2 linked regions of the Desulfosediminicola ganghwensis genome follow. The main gene of each other region encodes a partner of the protein of the gene in region 2 in a complex. Links are inferred from orthologs where the notes say so. Each region holds a gene or a part of one and is shown on either strand. Other genes may lie near its edges.

Region 1 (8,478 bases), 2.2 Mb from region 2 along the record:
TTCAGCTCCTCATCATGACTGAGGAGCGTGAGCGTTCCCATCTCACGGAGATAGATATTCATCGGGTCTATGGAATGACTTCCATTTTTACCAGCTTTGGGTGAGCGCGCAGCCCTGCGCTTCGCTCCTTTACGACGACCAGCCACTACTCCGACCTGATTTTCTTTATCAGAACCGGCTGCTATGTCATCCGGTACGTCATCTTGGAAACCGTTCCCTCTTCTATCTTCGTCTGAACCAAAGATCCCTGTTAAATCATACATCGCAGGATCATCTTCATTTTCATATGAATCCTCATCCTGTTCGTACTCATTATCATTTGCGCGTTCATCGTGATTCATGAAATTCTCCCTGATAGCACAGAAGCCTACCGATAGTGCTTCTATGGAAAATCTCTTCTTTTTCCCTTAATGGAAATTTCCACTTTCTCCTCTAGTGCTCAACGAAACCATCGCTATTCCTTTAAGCACAAACATGCATCCTAACAATGCACACCATTGAAGCAAAATGTCAAGAATATTTCCTTCAATTCTCCATCGCAAAAAAAACAGCAGAAACACAGTTAGTAAAATAAATATCCGAGCTGGCTTATAATTCCGGCCCCTTGAGTTCTCTGTCTATATTCTGTTTTTTTTGCAGTAACTCCTGAAGTAAGGAAAAATCCCCACCAGTCTTCATCCCGGAGATTTGATCAAGCAATTGCCTGGAAGCACGTTGCAACCTGTAGACACGCATCCATTCGAGCAATTCCTCTGCTTCAGCACCAATCAGCGAATCAGCCTCATGTTCATCCCCTGCGTCAGGAGCCTCAAGCAGCAGGTCCGACACAAGTTCCCGCTCGGCTCCCCCCGGCAGCTTTGACAGCAGTTCCTCCGGTTCAATCTCGCCGTGCTCGGCAATCAGCGATCGCAACTGCAGAAACAGCACCTCCCCAACACTTCCGGCTATACACTCCCGCAATCCGCCATCTTCAAGGCGACCGAGGTACGAGGGATTGAGAACCATGAATTCCACCAGTCGCCTCTGTGATTTCGACAACGGCTCAATCTGCTCTACTGCCCGCATTACCGGTGGCTCCGGTGGTGGCGGCGGAGCTTCCTCCACTGGAGGTGGTACCGAACGGTCCAGCATGGAATCAAGCTGTTCGGCTGAGATACCAAGCTGCTCGGCAAAATGAGTAATAACAACAGTCCGCTGCAATGGTGAAGCCGCAGCTTTTACCAAAGGCCGCAATTCTTCAACAATCTTACTTTTACCATCCAGGGTAAGGCCATATTCCTTTACCAGCTGACCGAAAACAAATTCAGGCAGAGTCTCCGCCCCGGCGACCAACTCCTCAACGGCCACGAGCCCTCTTTCGCGCACAAAGGTATCCGGGTCATGTCCTTCAGGCAAAAGTGCCACCCTGCCGGAAACCTGTTCTGCCAGAAAATGGGGAACAGAACGCACCGCAGCCTTCACCCCTGCTTCATCACCGTCGAATAACAGTACTATTTCGTCACAGAACCGCTTCAGTAAGCGAAGCTGCTCGCGGGTAAGTGCTGTCCCCAGCGGTGCAACAACGTTTTCACACCCATTGCAGACAAGGGAAATAAGATCGAAATTTCCCTCGACAATTATTGCCTGGTTCTTCTTGCGAATAGCATCTTTTTGTTGATAGAGCCCAAGCAGAAGCTTGCTCTTGTTATAAATTCGGCTCTCCGGGGAATTCAGGTATTTCGGTTGACCTTCGCCGATGATACGACCGCCGAAACCACACACCTGACCACTGATCTCATAGATTGGAAACAGTACACGATCACGGAATCTGTCGTAAACCCCGCCTCTGTCGTTTTTCACGGAAAGGCCGGCTTCAAGGGATGCCTTCTTTTCACTTTCGGTCAGCTTGTCGGTGAAATAGTCCCAGCCTTCCCCCTCCACCGATGGCGCATATCCTATGCCGAAGCGGGTAAGAATGTCTTTGGGGATACCTCTTTCAGTCAGGTATGCTCTGGCGCCGGCAGCCTTGTCAGTACCGAGATAGCGGCTGTAGAGCGCTGCTGCCTTTTCACTGACCGCATACATCTCCTTTTTAAACTGGTCCTGCTTTGCCTGCTCGGCTGAGCGTGGCCGCTCAGGGAGAGCTATCGAGTATTTGGCTGCAAGCTCCTTTAAAGCTGATGGAAAATCGAGGTTGTGATACTTCATCATGAATGAGAAAACATCACCAGACTCCCCACAACCAAAACAGTGAAAAAACTGTTGCCCGGAATGGACCGAAAACGAAGGTGTTTTCTCGCCATGAAACGGGCAGAGCCCAAGGTATCGTGCACCACTTTTTTTCAGATCGACAACCTCGCCTATGATCTGTACAATATCAGCGCGTTCTTTGACCCGGGCTACTATATCTTCTCGTGATTCGTTTATTGCCATTTTTTATTTTCACTTGGGGAATTACGTCTCGCATCGTGCCATACTGCAAACGTTGCAATAGAGTACCAGGATTCTTTTTTCCTGTGGGGAGCATATCAGCGCTATGAGGCTGAGTAAGCAACGAAGTCAGGAAATCGGAGTAAATATGCTCTGGTCAACAGGTTAAGCGCGACTGGGCACTAACTGCTCAACTGCCAGCCCATAAACATATCACGGGAGGTGTGTTTACGCATGCCCTTTCATGACTGCAACTTCTCAGGCAGCAATACATAATCTGGTTAATGCACCGATATGGAAGATATTACACAGGTCCTGGCTTTCCAGGTAAAAAAGGATATGGCGGAGCGCTATTTCGGCTTTCGCAAGCGAATCGAAACCGACACCATCAATTACAAGCAGATGGTCACACAGTCAGCCGTGCAACTTGAAAACAACCTGGGTACCTCCCTGGTTCGCATCTATATCCTTCTTCAGCGTCGTGAGCTGATTACTGAATTTATCCATTTGATCGGGCTCAAAACGCCCCCATATTACGAGCCGTATACCGTCGAGTCCCCTACCATAAAAAAACGCGTATTCCAGGGCCTGAACTACAGAGGGTTAACCCAAAAAAGAGCGTACAAAAACATGCTCTACGACAGCTATTGTCAGCTCTACGAATATGCCTCTGATTATCTTGAAACCTTTCGGAATCTCCAGGAGGAGCATGAGACAATTCAAGAGGAAATAGCGCACTTTTACAGAAACAACGACATCGACACCATTCTGCAATTCCTCCGTCGGCTCGATCTCTATTCCGACGAACATTCCTCCAGCCAGCAATATCAACAAACCCCATCAAACTATCAGAAGTTATCCGACCAGATCAAGCTTCGCCCCCCCTTGCCTCCAGGTGAATTACTCCCCACTTTCCCGCCGCTTCCGCCACCGAAGTCTATTCGAAAAAAGCTCGATAAGCTCATTGACAAAGCCATTCCCTACGAAAAGCCGTTCAATCTGCGAATGCTTACCCGGGAAGTCGGATAGCCACTCAATTTCACAATTGATCCCGGCAGCTGTACCTTTTCCTTTGCGCGAGACCATGCAACCCGGCAAAAAGGACGACAGCCTTTTCAGTGGCCCCTGCTGTCGCTATAATTAATAAGAATCAGCCCTTTACACTGGACCTCTTTTGGGTACTTGCAACAATACTCAGCAATTTCAGTAACAAAACATTGTATGTTGCCAAGCAGAAAACCCTGGCGGAACAATCAAATTTCGTGTGAAGGTAACTGTGGTACTTTAATAACATTCTTTTCCAATTCATTTGCTCGCAACATCTTTTACTTCTCCTTCTCATTATGAAGATAGGCAATATAAAACGCACCATCCGCAATACCAAGCGCCTCGCCGAAATCATACGCGTTCTGTCCCGTTTCGGTTTTCAACAGGTAGTTCTCGATACCGGAATATACCGGTTACTCGACCTGGTCAAAGAAGACGTTGACACCAGCCTCAGCCCCTCTGCTGCCGACCAGCCCCGTGCCGTCCGTTTTCGTTTGGTTCTTGAGGAGCTGGGACCAACCTTTATCAAGATTGGACAGATCCTTTCCACCAGGCCTGACCTCATCCCCCCTGAATGGGCAGATGAGTTGAAAAAACTGCAGGATCGCTGCACCAACGTCCCATACTCAGACATCCATAATGTACTTATAGAAGAGTTCCCCCAAGGGCTCGAAACTTTTTTTGAAAAAATCGATGAAGTACCTATGGCGGCGGCCTCCCTGGCCCAGGTACACAAAGCGGTAACAAACGAGGGTGACGAAGTTGTGCTCAAAGTGCTGCGCCCGGGCAGCCGCAAAATGGTTGAGGAGGATACCTCTCTGCTGGAAGGCCTGGCACAACTGGCAGAGCAATATTTCTACGATCTTGGATACAGCCCTACAGCAGTTGCCAAGGAATTTTCCCGCGAGTTGCTCAAGGAAATTAATCTGGTCCATGAGGGGCAGTCCACCGACCGGTTGAGAAGATATTTTGCAGACGACCCCACCGTGTCATTTCCCAGGGTCTATTGGCAGACCACTACCCGCAACGTATTGACCCTTGAAGAAATAAAGGGGAGAATTGTCTCCTCACTGACTCCAGGCGACCTTTCTGCCCAGGAGCGGCGGACTCTCGTTTCCAGAGGTACGGATGCCGTTTTCGCCCAATGCCTGCAGTTCGGTTTTTTCCATGCCGACCCGCACCCTGGCAATATCATCCTCAAACATGACAACACCATCTGTTTTATCGATTGCGGCATGACCGGCCAGCTCGACAAACATACCACCGACCAGCTCATAGATCTTGTCGCGGGGGTAATAAAAGCTGATATCGATAAACTCTGCAGGGTAGTCATCGAACTTACCGAGGCGGACCCTGCAATTACAGACCGCAGGGACTTTCGCACCGACCTGCAACATCTTATTTCCCATTTCCAGAGTAATGAACTGAAAAATCTCGATATCGCTTCCCTGCTCTCCGAGTTTTTCAAAATGCTCCAGCGCTACAAGATCAAGTGCCCCGGAGATCTCATTCTGCTCACCAAAGCCCTGACGACCATTGAGGGCGTTGCCGAGCAGTTCGATCCTGAATTCGATGTCATCTCCCACGTGGAGCCACGTATTCAGGAGATCGTCATCAGCCGTTACGGCTTAAATGCCCTTTACGGCCGGCTGCAAAGAACCATGAGCGGCTACCTCGAACTCTTCGAGAGCCTGCCCTCCGATCTACAGAGGTTTCTCGGCTATTTTCGCCATAGCCGCTTCACCCTCAACCTCGAACTGAAGCGACTTGAACATCTTGCCGATAAAATCGATCTCTCCAGCCGCATCATGGGCATGGCCATGATTATTGCCGCGCTGATCGTTGGTTCTTCGATTCTGATTCTCGCCGACAGCCTTGCCAGTAAACATGGTATTTTCGGTACCTTGGGTGTAATCGGCCTGATCCTGGCCGGAGTGAATACAGCGGGCTTTATTGCCTCCTTTCTGTTACCCAGAAAAAAGAAATAGCCCGCCAATATTTTTTTGTAAATCCCAGTCCTATCGATACGGCCACCATACCATCAAATCAAACCACAGCAGCCATTCATCGGCAGGGGCTGGTTGCTAAACTGCCACAAAATCCGGCTCAATGACCCTAATCATGGCATATCCACCCTGAATGATCCGGGTATTTGAGATACCCTGCGAATCGAGGTAGACCTGTGCCTCATAAGCTCTTGGGCCCGTATCGCAGAGAATGGAGATGTCTTGGTCGACAGGAATTTCCCTGGCTCTTTTGCGCAGCTCCGACTGAGGGATATGTAACCAGCGACTGCCATATTTTTCTTTTCCCGCACTCGACTCACGATCACCCCGGATATCAAGAACCGTAGTCCCGTTGTCGGCAAATCTATCCAGGAACTCAGGTACATCAATAGGCCTGTTCATGCCGCAAAGGATATTATCCAAAGCATTACCTGCGTTATTGACAACATCCATGGCCGAGGCAAATGGCGGTGCATAGCCGGTTTCAAGGCAGCAGACATCGTCAACGGTGATACCGTGCTCCAGCAACACCGCGAGAGCATCAACTCTTGCCTTCACTCCGTCTCCGTTCTTTCCAGCTGCCTGAACACCGAGTATTTTTCTAGAGTTACTATCTGCTATAAGCGTCATGTAAACGAGCTCGGAATTGGGGTAGAAATGGGCATGATCGGCCTGTGAGACCGTGGCACAGACAGGATCATAACCGGCATCGCGCGCCTTGGCTGCTGTAAGCCCTGCTGTACACACGCCAAAATCAAAGATCTTTATGCAAAACGTCCCGACAGTACCGCGAAAATACCCCATCCCACCAGCTATATTGGTGGCGATAATTCGCCCCTGTCGATTGGCAAGTGACCCAAGAGGCATCGGCATCTTCTGACCGTTAACATGATTGGTCAACTCTGCACAGTCGCCACCCGCATAGATGTCAGGATCACTGGTTCGCATCCGCTTGTCGACGACTACTCCGCCGCTTTGACCAATTGAAAGTCCGGCGTTGGCTGCCAGCTTTGCATTTGGGCGTGCACCCGTGGCAAGAATCACCAGATCACAGGTATATTGTTCCCCACCGGCATAAACAATCTGCTGACCACTCGTGGCATCCGTCTCTATCTTGCTCACGGTTGTCCCTAACCGGACCCGAACCCCTTTGTCCTCAAGCTCCCTTTTGGCAATTCTGGCGATATTTTTGCCCAGGACCATTGGCAATACTTTTTCGGCAACTTCAATGAGAGTCGTTTCAACTCCCCAAAGATCAGTGAAGGCTTCTACCATCTCCACACCTATAGCACCGGCACCGATGACCACAGCGCTGCCGATTTCGCCCTTTTTCATCTTGTTCTTCACCTGCTCTGCATGGTGCAGGTTGGTAACCGTCATGACTTTAGGAGAATCTATGCCAGGAATGGGAATACGAAAAGGTTCGGCGCCGGTTGCCAACACCAGGGTATCGTATTCCATCACCCCTTCTTCACCGTTTCTGAGATCCCTGACTGTAACTGTTTTTTCTTTCCTGTTGATTGACAGAGCCTCCATCTCCGCACGGATATGCACTCCTTTGCAATCTGTAAAAAAATCCTGATCGCGTACCGCGTGGGCTGTGGTCGAATAGAGATCCTCAAGGTCATTGACATCTCCACCCACATAATATGGGATTCCACAACCTCCATACGAGAATAAATTATCTCGTTCAATAACGGTTATCCTGGCCTCTGGATCAAGCCGGCGTAAACGACATGCAACCTTGGGCCCTAATGCGACTGCTCCGATAACGAGTATTCGTTTTGACATGCAACCTCCTTTCAGGTCAACCTGCACAACTACCGCAAACTGGTCGGTCGAATCCTGTTATCCGGCCTTCCGGTCCATTCCAATTGAATCAGAAACAGCCTCATCTTAAGTCTACATATGCACAAAACCAAGAACTTTTTCACTCCTTTTCTATTTACATGTAACTTTTCTCAAAAACCCAATAATATAACAATATTAATTATATACTGCATTGTGAGACATCCCGAGTACAGATACCACAATGTCAGGTTTTTCGAAGTGAAAGTGTATCTTATATTGCGGGAAGAAATTAGTGTATGTCTGAAGCGACGTAGAGATGGGGTTGCTGCGTACCTTGAGATAACGATTTATACAAGGGTCAGTTGCAGCAACCCGGATCGGGCAAGGAGGAGGGCGGGAATTAAGCAGCTTTGGAGACGATCCTCAGAAAGGAGCTGGCATCGAGACTGGCTGAACCGATAAACAGGCCGGAGACATTACCGAGGCGGAAATACTCATCTACACAGTCAGCTGTGAGAGAGCCACCATATATTACAGCTCGATCCGGATATATTCCCCTGATGAAATCAACAGATTCGGCAACCTTCTCCGGAGATTCGGGAATCCTGAAGCTGAGAGCATCCACCGGCGAGTAGGCAATGATGATATTCTCGTTTTCGATATCAGAGAGCGCGGTAAGCTGGGACATGGCATAGGGCTGATCGACACAAACTATCGGTCTGATCCCGGCATCAACGGCCTCGGCGACCTTGTTGGTTACATCGAGGGATTTTTCATGAAAGTATCTGCGTCGCTCAGAGTGACCGACTATAACGAAATCAACAAGCCCTTTGAGCATATCTGCTGCCACAGCACCTGTATAACTCCCCTTGGGGAAAGGCGAGACATCCTGGGCACAGAGATAAAAGTTGTCGAGTTTCAGGCTGTCCAGGTGCTTTCGGACATTTTCAAGACATAAAAAAGTGGGGGCTACGATAACATCAACATTTTCGGAAGCCTTGTAGCCTTCGGCAAACTCATCGAGCCATGCTTTTGCCTCATCGCTGTTCTTGTAACACTTCCAGTTGGCAATTACCAGACGATGACCGGAATGTTCCGGAATATCTTTTGGTTTGGGTGTCTCATTTTTTAAGAACCGATTCAATATACCCACGGATTTCCTCTTCAGTTATACCGCTGATTGCAATGGTCTTACGACGGGAGGTATGGCCAGAACGCAACTGAA
Region 2 (7,112 bases):
ACCATGCAGGCCATAGCAGATCTCAAACCGGATGTGCATGTGATAGCGCTTATCCCGGCAACAGACAATATGAGTGGCAGCTCGGCACTCAAGCCGGGTGATGTGATTCGCCATTACAACGATGTAACCGCTGAGATTGTCAACACAGATGCCGAGGGAAGGATAATTCTGGGCGACGCGCTTGCATACGGCATAGAGAAGTATGAGCCCGATTGCGTAATTGATGTGGCCACTCTCACCGGTGCGGTGATTATAGGTCTCGGCCATCATCATAGCGGTGTTCTGGGAAATGATGATCAACTGGTTGATGGGTTGATCGATGCTGGCCAGACCTGTTCCGAGCCACTGTGGCGTCTGCCGCTGACCAAGGAGTATGAAAAGCAGATAGAGTCTGACGTGGCCGATATTAAAAATACCGGAGGGCGTGATGCCGGAACTATTACCGCCGCTGCATATCTGAAAAACTTCGTAGGGGACACTCCCTGGGCTCACCTGGATATAGCCGGAACCGCATGGGACTTTACAGAAAAGAGTTATATTCCCAAAGGGCCATCTGGTATCGCAGTTCGGACTCTGACTGAGTTTATCTGTAAGAAGTAATAGAGGATTACGTGCCCCGCCTGAAAAAGAGTTGGGGCATCTTCTATCTGGTGATACTACGTCTCATTTTGAGAGCTGAGAAGTGTTTTTAACCTCTTACTTCTTACCCTTTTTGAAGTAAGAGGTTCAACTATCTCGATAAAGACGTGTCCATTAAAACCTTCAGATTTTCGAAGCTTGGGCAGTCGTATATTGCTTTTCTCATTTTAGAACTGCCAGGCAGACCTTTAAAATATCTGCCAAGATGGTTTTTAATGCAGCCGATCATTCGTTCAACCGGCAGGAACTGTTCCATAAGCTCCATGTGTCTTTGGGCTCCCTCTAGAATCGCACGTTCGTTGACTGGTCGGCCCTTCTCAGAAAACACCCAGGGGTTGCCGAGTGCTCCCCGACCGACCATAACACCATCGCAGCCGGTCTCGGCCATCATATCAATGCCGTCCTGATACGTTTCGATATCACCGTTACCAATGACCGGGATAGAGACAGCTGCCTTCACCCTGGTGATCATGGTCCTGTCAGCAAGGCCTGTAAAACCCTGGGCCCAGGTTCTGCCATGGATGATCAGTGCAGAAGCTCCGGACCCTTCAGCCATTCTGGCAAATTCGACAGCATTCTGGTTGCTGGCGGTGGGGCCGGATCGAAATTTAACAGTGACTGGCACCTTGCAGTTGGCCCTGACCTTCAGAATAATCTGTTCGGCAGTATCAACCGTGGTCATAAGGGCTGCACCGGCGCCGCGCTTGGTTACCTTCTTGACTGGGCATCCCATATTGATATCTATCATGTCGGGATTATACTCACTCATGATGCCGGCAGCCTCTCCCATAACATCGGGTTCAGCGCCAAAAAGCTGAAAGGCTACAGGCTGTTCGGCTTGAACGGATTGCATCATGGAGATCGTTTTTTCCTGCCTGAAGGCGAGTCCATGGCAACTGATCATTTCAGAAACGCAATAACCTGCGCCAAATTCTTTGCAGAGCAGGCGGAAAGGAAGATCGGTGTATCCGGCTAGTGGGGCCAGCACAAATGGGGTGGAAAAATGCAGATGGTCGATACTGAGCATTGTAAAAGCGGTATAAAATTCAGGTATCCTGCTCAAGGCAGGAAGTGAACTAACATAGAGTTAGTATAAGAAACAAAAAACCTGATGTCGCCATGCTGTTTAAAAAAATGGCTGGCATCAGGCCTCTGTTAAAACAAAAGAAGAGCAATGAACTACTGTTGCTGTGCGATCTCCAGTTTAGGTAATTGCACCAACGCTCTTTGATAAATCTTCTGAGCCAGGTCATCGACGATGATATCCAGAGCTTTCTCTCGGTTGGAACGATTGCTTTCAGCTGAGTCACCAATCAGGTAATCCTGAGTCCAGACCTCTCCGGGCTGCTCAAGGACAATAGTTTCCGAGCCGATATCTTTCATCACATATCTGGTCTTTAAACGAACCTTGACCTCCGTTGCGTCGTTGCCTGAACCGTAGGAAAGGGTGGGCAGATCAATGGAGACGATCTCACCGGCAAGAATGAGGTCTGCACCTTCCTGATTCTTAGAGATTTTTATTGAACCGGATTTTTGAAACCAGCGAACAAGCGCCTGGTAAATATCGTTGTCAAGGCCGAGCTCACTGGTACGATTTTCCCAGGTCTTGAGATAGATTACTTTTTGGGGACCATTGTAAACATATGGGTTACGATAACCGCATGCGACAATAAACAACGCGACAAACGCCAGAAGAGGAACGTATCGGCTCATTGTTTTCAACGAAGTTCTCCCTGTATTGGATTTAAATGTTCGAGTAAAAGAAGGATGATTAATCAGTGGATTGCAGTGCTTATTTTGTACCTGCAATCCACAAAATCTTAGTCTTAAACGACAATATTCACAAGCTTCTTCTTGACCACAATAGTCTTTTTCACCTGCTGACCATCGATGAATCGCTGAACATTGGCATCAGACAGGGCGAGTTCTTTGATTGCCTCATCATCAATATCCGCAGGTACCTGAAGGCGGGATCTCACTTTTCCTTTCACCTGGACGACGATGGTCAGCATATCCTCTTTGGCTGCTTCTGCATCATATGATGGCCAGGGTTGGTCATCAACCAGTGAGGTGTGGCCAATTTCCTGCCACATCTCGGCGCAAAAATGAGGAACCATTGGTGAGAGTAGAATCAACAATGATTCAACTGCCTGAAAAACAGTACCGGCTTCAGCCTGGGCATCTTTTTCGGGATCGGTGACACTCGTCATGGTGTTGAACAATTCCATACCACCACTAATCGCGGTGTTGAAGTGGAAGTTGTTCTCAATATTCTCACTCACCCTTTTAATGGTCTGATGGGTTTTGCGATGCAGGGTACGCCCGGTGTCACTTAACTCCGCGGGAAGTGCAGGCTGTTCCTTGAGTTCAGGGCGGGAAGTGATGAACCTGTAGACCCTGTTCAAAAAACGTGAGCAGCCTTCAACGCCCTGGGAGTTCCATTCCAGATCTTTCTCTGGCGGAGCGGCGAAGAGGCTGAAGAGACGAACTGTGTCGGCACCATACTCCTGAATGAGGTCATGTGGGTCGACCACATTACCTTTTGATTTAGACATTTTGGCGCCGTCTTTAATTACCATGCCCTGGGTAAGCAGGTTGGTAAACGGCTCGTCTACGTTCAGGTAACCGAGGTCTCTAAGCACTTTGGTGAAAAAACGGGAGTAGAGCAGGTGCAGGATGGCGTGTTCAACTCCGCCAATATACTGATCTACCGGCAGCCAGTGTGACGCTTTCTCCTTGTCGAGCGGGGCATCGGTAAAAGCCGGGCAGGTGTAGCGAGCGAAGTACCAGGAAGATTCCACGAAGGTATCCATGGTATCTGTCTCGCGCCGTGCCTTGGCCCCGCAAGTGGGGCAGCTGGTCTCGATGAAGGATGGACGCTGGTGCAGGGGTCTGCAGCTTGCACCGGTTTCATCTTTATCTTCAGGCAGCATTACCGGCAGTTCCTCGTCGGGGACCGGCACGATGCCGCAACTGTCACAGTGGATCATTGGGATCGGAGCACCCCAGTAACGTTGACGGGAGACACCCCAGTCACGCAGACGGTAGGTGATGTGCGGCGAACCGAAACCGTTTTGCACAGCATAATCTATAACTTTTTTCTTGGCCTCTTCAGACTCGACGCCATCGAACTGACCGGAATTCACCAGAGTACCGCCAACGGTGGAAGCGTTCTCCATGGTTGCGGGATCGAGGGTCTCACCTTCAGGAATAACGACCGGTTTGATGGGCAGATCATATTTACGGGCAAACTCAAAGTCACGCTCGTCATGGGCAGGAACAGCCATCACCGCACCCGTGCCGTACTCGATCAGGACGAAGTTGGCTATAAATACAGGGACTTTCTCTCCGTTGTACGGGTTGATGCAGTACTTGCCGGTGAAAATACCTTTTTTGACCTGCTCGTCTTCTGGAGTTTGCTGCTGTTTTTCTTCCAGGATTTCAACGATAAAATCACGGATTTCCTGTTCATTGTCAGCGCCTGAAATAAGTGTATCTACCAGCGGGTGTTCTGCCGCCACCGACATAAAGGTAACGCCGAAGATGGTGTCTGGTCTGGTGGTGAAGATTGATATCTTCTCATCCATACCATCAACCTGGAAGTCGCAGGCGAGACCGGTGGATTTGCCGATCCAGTTTCGTTGCATGGTCAGAACTTTTTCGGGCCAACCGGTCAGTTGGTCAAGGTCAGCCAGGAGTTCTTCTGCGTAGTCAGTGATCTTGAAGAACCAGCCATTCATCTTGCGAGGCTTAATCGCCTGGTCGCAGCGCCAGCAGAGACCGTCAATTACCTGCTCGTTGGCGAGGACGGTCTGGCAGTTGTCACACCAGTTGACGGTGGTGGTCTTCTGGTAGATAATCCCTCTCTTGTACATCTCAATGAAAAGGATCTGCTCCCATTTGTAGTATTTGGCGTTGCAGGTTGCGATTTCGCGACCCCAATCGTACGAGAGGCCGAGCTGCTGCAGCTGATTACGCATGTAATCGATGTTCGAATAGGTCCAGGCGGCAGGATGGCTGTTGTTTTTCTGGGCAGCGTTTTCTGCAGGTAAACCGAAGGCATCCCAACCCATCGGATGGAGCACATTGTAACCTTTCATGCGCTTGTATCTGGCGACAACATCACCTATCGAGTAATTGCGAACATGGCCCATGTGAATTCGGCCGGAAGGGTAGGGGAACATCTCAAGTACGTAATATTTTTCCTTGCTGTCGTCCTCTTCAGCCTTGTACTTCTCTGATTCCGCCCAACTCTGCTGCCATTTCTCCTCAATGGCTTTGAAGTCATATCTATTGCTTTTAGTCTGACTACTGATCATAATTCTTCCTCGATAGGGATATGGAATGTAAGGTGCTACCGTATTGCGTGTCATTATCAGTGACAGCCATCAGATTATATTAGCTCTGATAATCAGATTCCTCGTCATTTATCAAGTTTTCAAATCTGGTAATAGTATTATTGAAATGCAACTTGACTGTTCCTGTCGGACCGTTACGCTGCTTACCGATAATGATCTCGGCAATACCGCGATTTGGGTTGTCTTCCGCCTTGTTATACACTTCATCACGATAAATAAAGGTGATGATATCGGCGTCCTGTTCGATTGCACCGGACTCACGCAGATCACTCATCATCGGCCGTTTATCGGTACGACTCTCAAGAGATCTGTTCAGCTGGGAAAGGGCAATGACAGGAATGTTATGTTCTTTGGCGAGCGCTTTCAAAGATCGAGAAATCTCACTGATTTCCTGGGTTCGGTTTTCTGTGGAATCCCTGCCTCGCATCAGCTGAAGATAATCTACGACTATGAGGCCAATGTCATATTGCGCAGCAAGTCGGCGAACTTTAGCACGCATTTCAAGAACCGAAATAGCTGGTTGATCATCAATATACAGTGGTGCTTCCGAGAGCATACCCACTGCACGTGTGAGCTTTGGCCAATCTTCATCATGAAGTTTACCGGTTCGCATTCTCTGGGAATCAACTCGGCCTACGGAACTCAGCAAACGCATTACCAACTGTTCCTTGGACATCTCGAGACTGAATACAGCAACACCAATTTTTTCTTCAATCGCAGCGCTCTGAGCAATATTCATTGCAAAAGAAGTCTTACCCATAGAAGGGCGGGCCGCCAGGATAATGAGGTCGGAGGGTTGAAGGCCGGCGGTCATTTTGTCGAGCGTGGGGTAGCCAGTTGGAACACCGGTAATAAGCTCCTTGCGCTTGAAAAGTTGTTCGATTGCGGCAAAGGCATCGGGAACAATCTGCTTAACAGGAGTAAATTTCTGGCCGCTCTTGGAACCGGCAATTTCAAAAATCGCCTGCTCCGCCTGGTCAACAAGAAGATCTATCTCTCCCTGCTCCTCATAGCAGCGGGAGGCAATATCGGTGTTGACTTCAATCAAACGCCTGAGGATGGATTTCTGGCGAACGATTTTGGCGTAGGTGGCAATGTTGGCTGTGACGGGAACGATAGAGGTAAGCGTTGCCAGGTAGGCGGCACCTCCAACCTGTTCTAACTGATTGCGGTCATTGAGCAGGTTGCTGATGGTCAACAGATCCTGTGGCTCATTGGCCTCAAAAAGGTCAATCATCGCCTCGTAAATGATCCTGTGTGCTTCCCGATAAAAGTCATCGGATTTGAGAATTTCGAGGACGGTACCAAAGGATTTGTCCTTGAGCAGGATCGATCCAAGAACGGATTGCTCAGCCTCAAGATTCTGAGGCGGCACTCTCTTCGAAATAGAGGATTGTTGCGGTGGAGGCGCGAATTCATTCATAGTCATGTGGCCATTAAAAGATGTTAAATTTTAACAGCTTAAAAGAAAAACACACCATGCAGGCCAAGCCTGTATGGTGTGTTTCGTCATAGCTGTACACAGCCGGACACTCTATTGCATTGCGGCCGGCGGTACACGGTATGTTCTGCTGAAACTGTTCGAGCAGTCACCCGGCGTATCGGCAGGATTATGCTTCGCTGGATGCGCGCACAACCTTAACGGTAACCTCGGTTACCAGCTGAAAGCCAACCTTGACCGTGACAGAGTTTTCGCCAAGAGTTTTGATCGGATCGGGAAGTACGATCTGTTTCTTGTCGATGACAACACCCATTTCTGCAAGTTTAGCGCAGATATCGGCATTGGTTACTGAACCGAAGAGACGCTCGTCTTCACCGGCAAGCTGCTCGATTACGATCTCGCGACCAGCAATCTTCTTGGCGAGAGCCTCTGCTACCTTACGCTCCTCAGCCAGACGTGCTGCTATTTCCGCCTTGTTCTGCTCGAGAACTTCGAGGTTCTCTTTGGTGGCGAGAACCGCTTTGCCCTGGGGCAGGAGGTAGTTGCGGCCGTAACCGGGCTTGACGGTAACGACATCACCCTCTTGACCAATCGAGCTGATGGTTTCCTTTAAGATGAGTTCCATTTTTAACTCCTTGTAGTGTGTATGTAAAATCAGTTCTGATTATGCTGTG

The links.
Region 1: the proteins of dnaB (region 2) and dnaG are in contact, whole or in part, in a crystal structure (PDB 2R6A), measured with the Geobacillus stearothermophilus proteins. The link is inferred for Desulfosediminicola ganghwensis from one-to-one orthologs. Residues at the interface, in WP_033016901.1 of Geobacillus stearothermophilus: Ser13, Glu15, Ala16, Gln18, Glu91, Leu92, Asp94, Ala95, Val96, Pro97, Thr98, Ala99, Ala100, Asn101, Tyr104, Tyr105, Ile108; in WP_049624496.1 of Geobacillus stearothermophilus: Lys456, Leu457, Leu458, Pro459, Ala460, Asn463, Ala464, Leu467, Leu535, Leu536, Ile537, Ala538, Gln544, Glu545, Asp548, Tyr549, His552.

What each region holds. Positions count from the first base shown.
Region 1 is NZ_CP050699.1:5,575,854-5,584,331, forward strand. What follows is about bases 1-2,943. They hold dnaG (DNA primase), read right to left. Parts: upstream 2,413-2,943; coding sequence 589-2,412; downstream 1-588. Other genes in these bases: FCL45_RS23950 (sigma-70 family RNA polymerase sigma factor), read right to left, coding at 1-341; FCL45_RS23960 (hypothetical protein), read left to right, coding at 2,704-2,943. In the rest of the region: more of FCL45_RS23960, read left to right, coding at 2,944-3,438; FCL45_RS23965 (ABC1 kinase family protein), read left to right, coding at 3,753-5,444; FCL45_RS23970 (FAD-dependent oxidoreductase), read right to left, coding at 5,541-7,253; FCL45_RS23975 (triose-phosphate isomerase), read right to left, coding at 7,654-8,406; FCL45_RS23980 (DUF167 domain-containing protein), read right to left, coding at 8,375-8,478. UniProt on the Escherichia coli protein: RNA polymerase that catalyzes the synthesis of short RNA molecules used as primers for DNA polymerase during DNA replication.
Region 2 is NZ_CP050699.1:3,372,736-3,379,847, forward strand. What follows is about bases 4,230-7,112. They hold dnaB (replicative DNA helicase), read right to left. Parts: upstream 6,421-7,112; coding sequence 5,038-6,420; downstream 4,230-5,037. Other genes in these bases: leuS (leucine--tRNA ligase), read right to left, coding at 4,230-4,958; rplI (50S ribosomal protein L9), read right to left, coding at 6,608-7,063. In the rest of the region: FCL45_RS14295 (leucyl aminopeptidase), read left to right, coding at 1-600; tRNA dihydrouridine synthase DusB, read right to left, coding at 731-1,666; LPS assembly lipoprotein LptE, read right to left, coding at 1,819-2,352; more of leuS, read right to left, coding at 2,466-4,229. UniProt on the Escherichia coli protein: The main replicative DNA helicase, it participates in initiation and elongation during chromosome replication. Travels ahead of the DNA replisome, separating dsDNA into templates for DNA synthesis.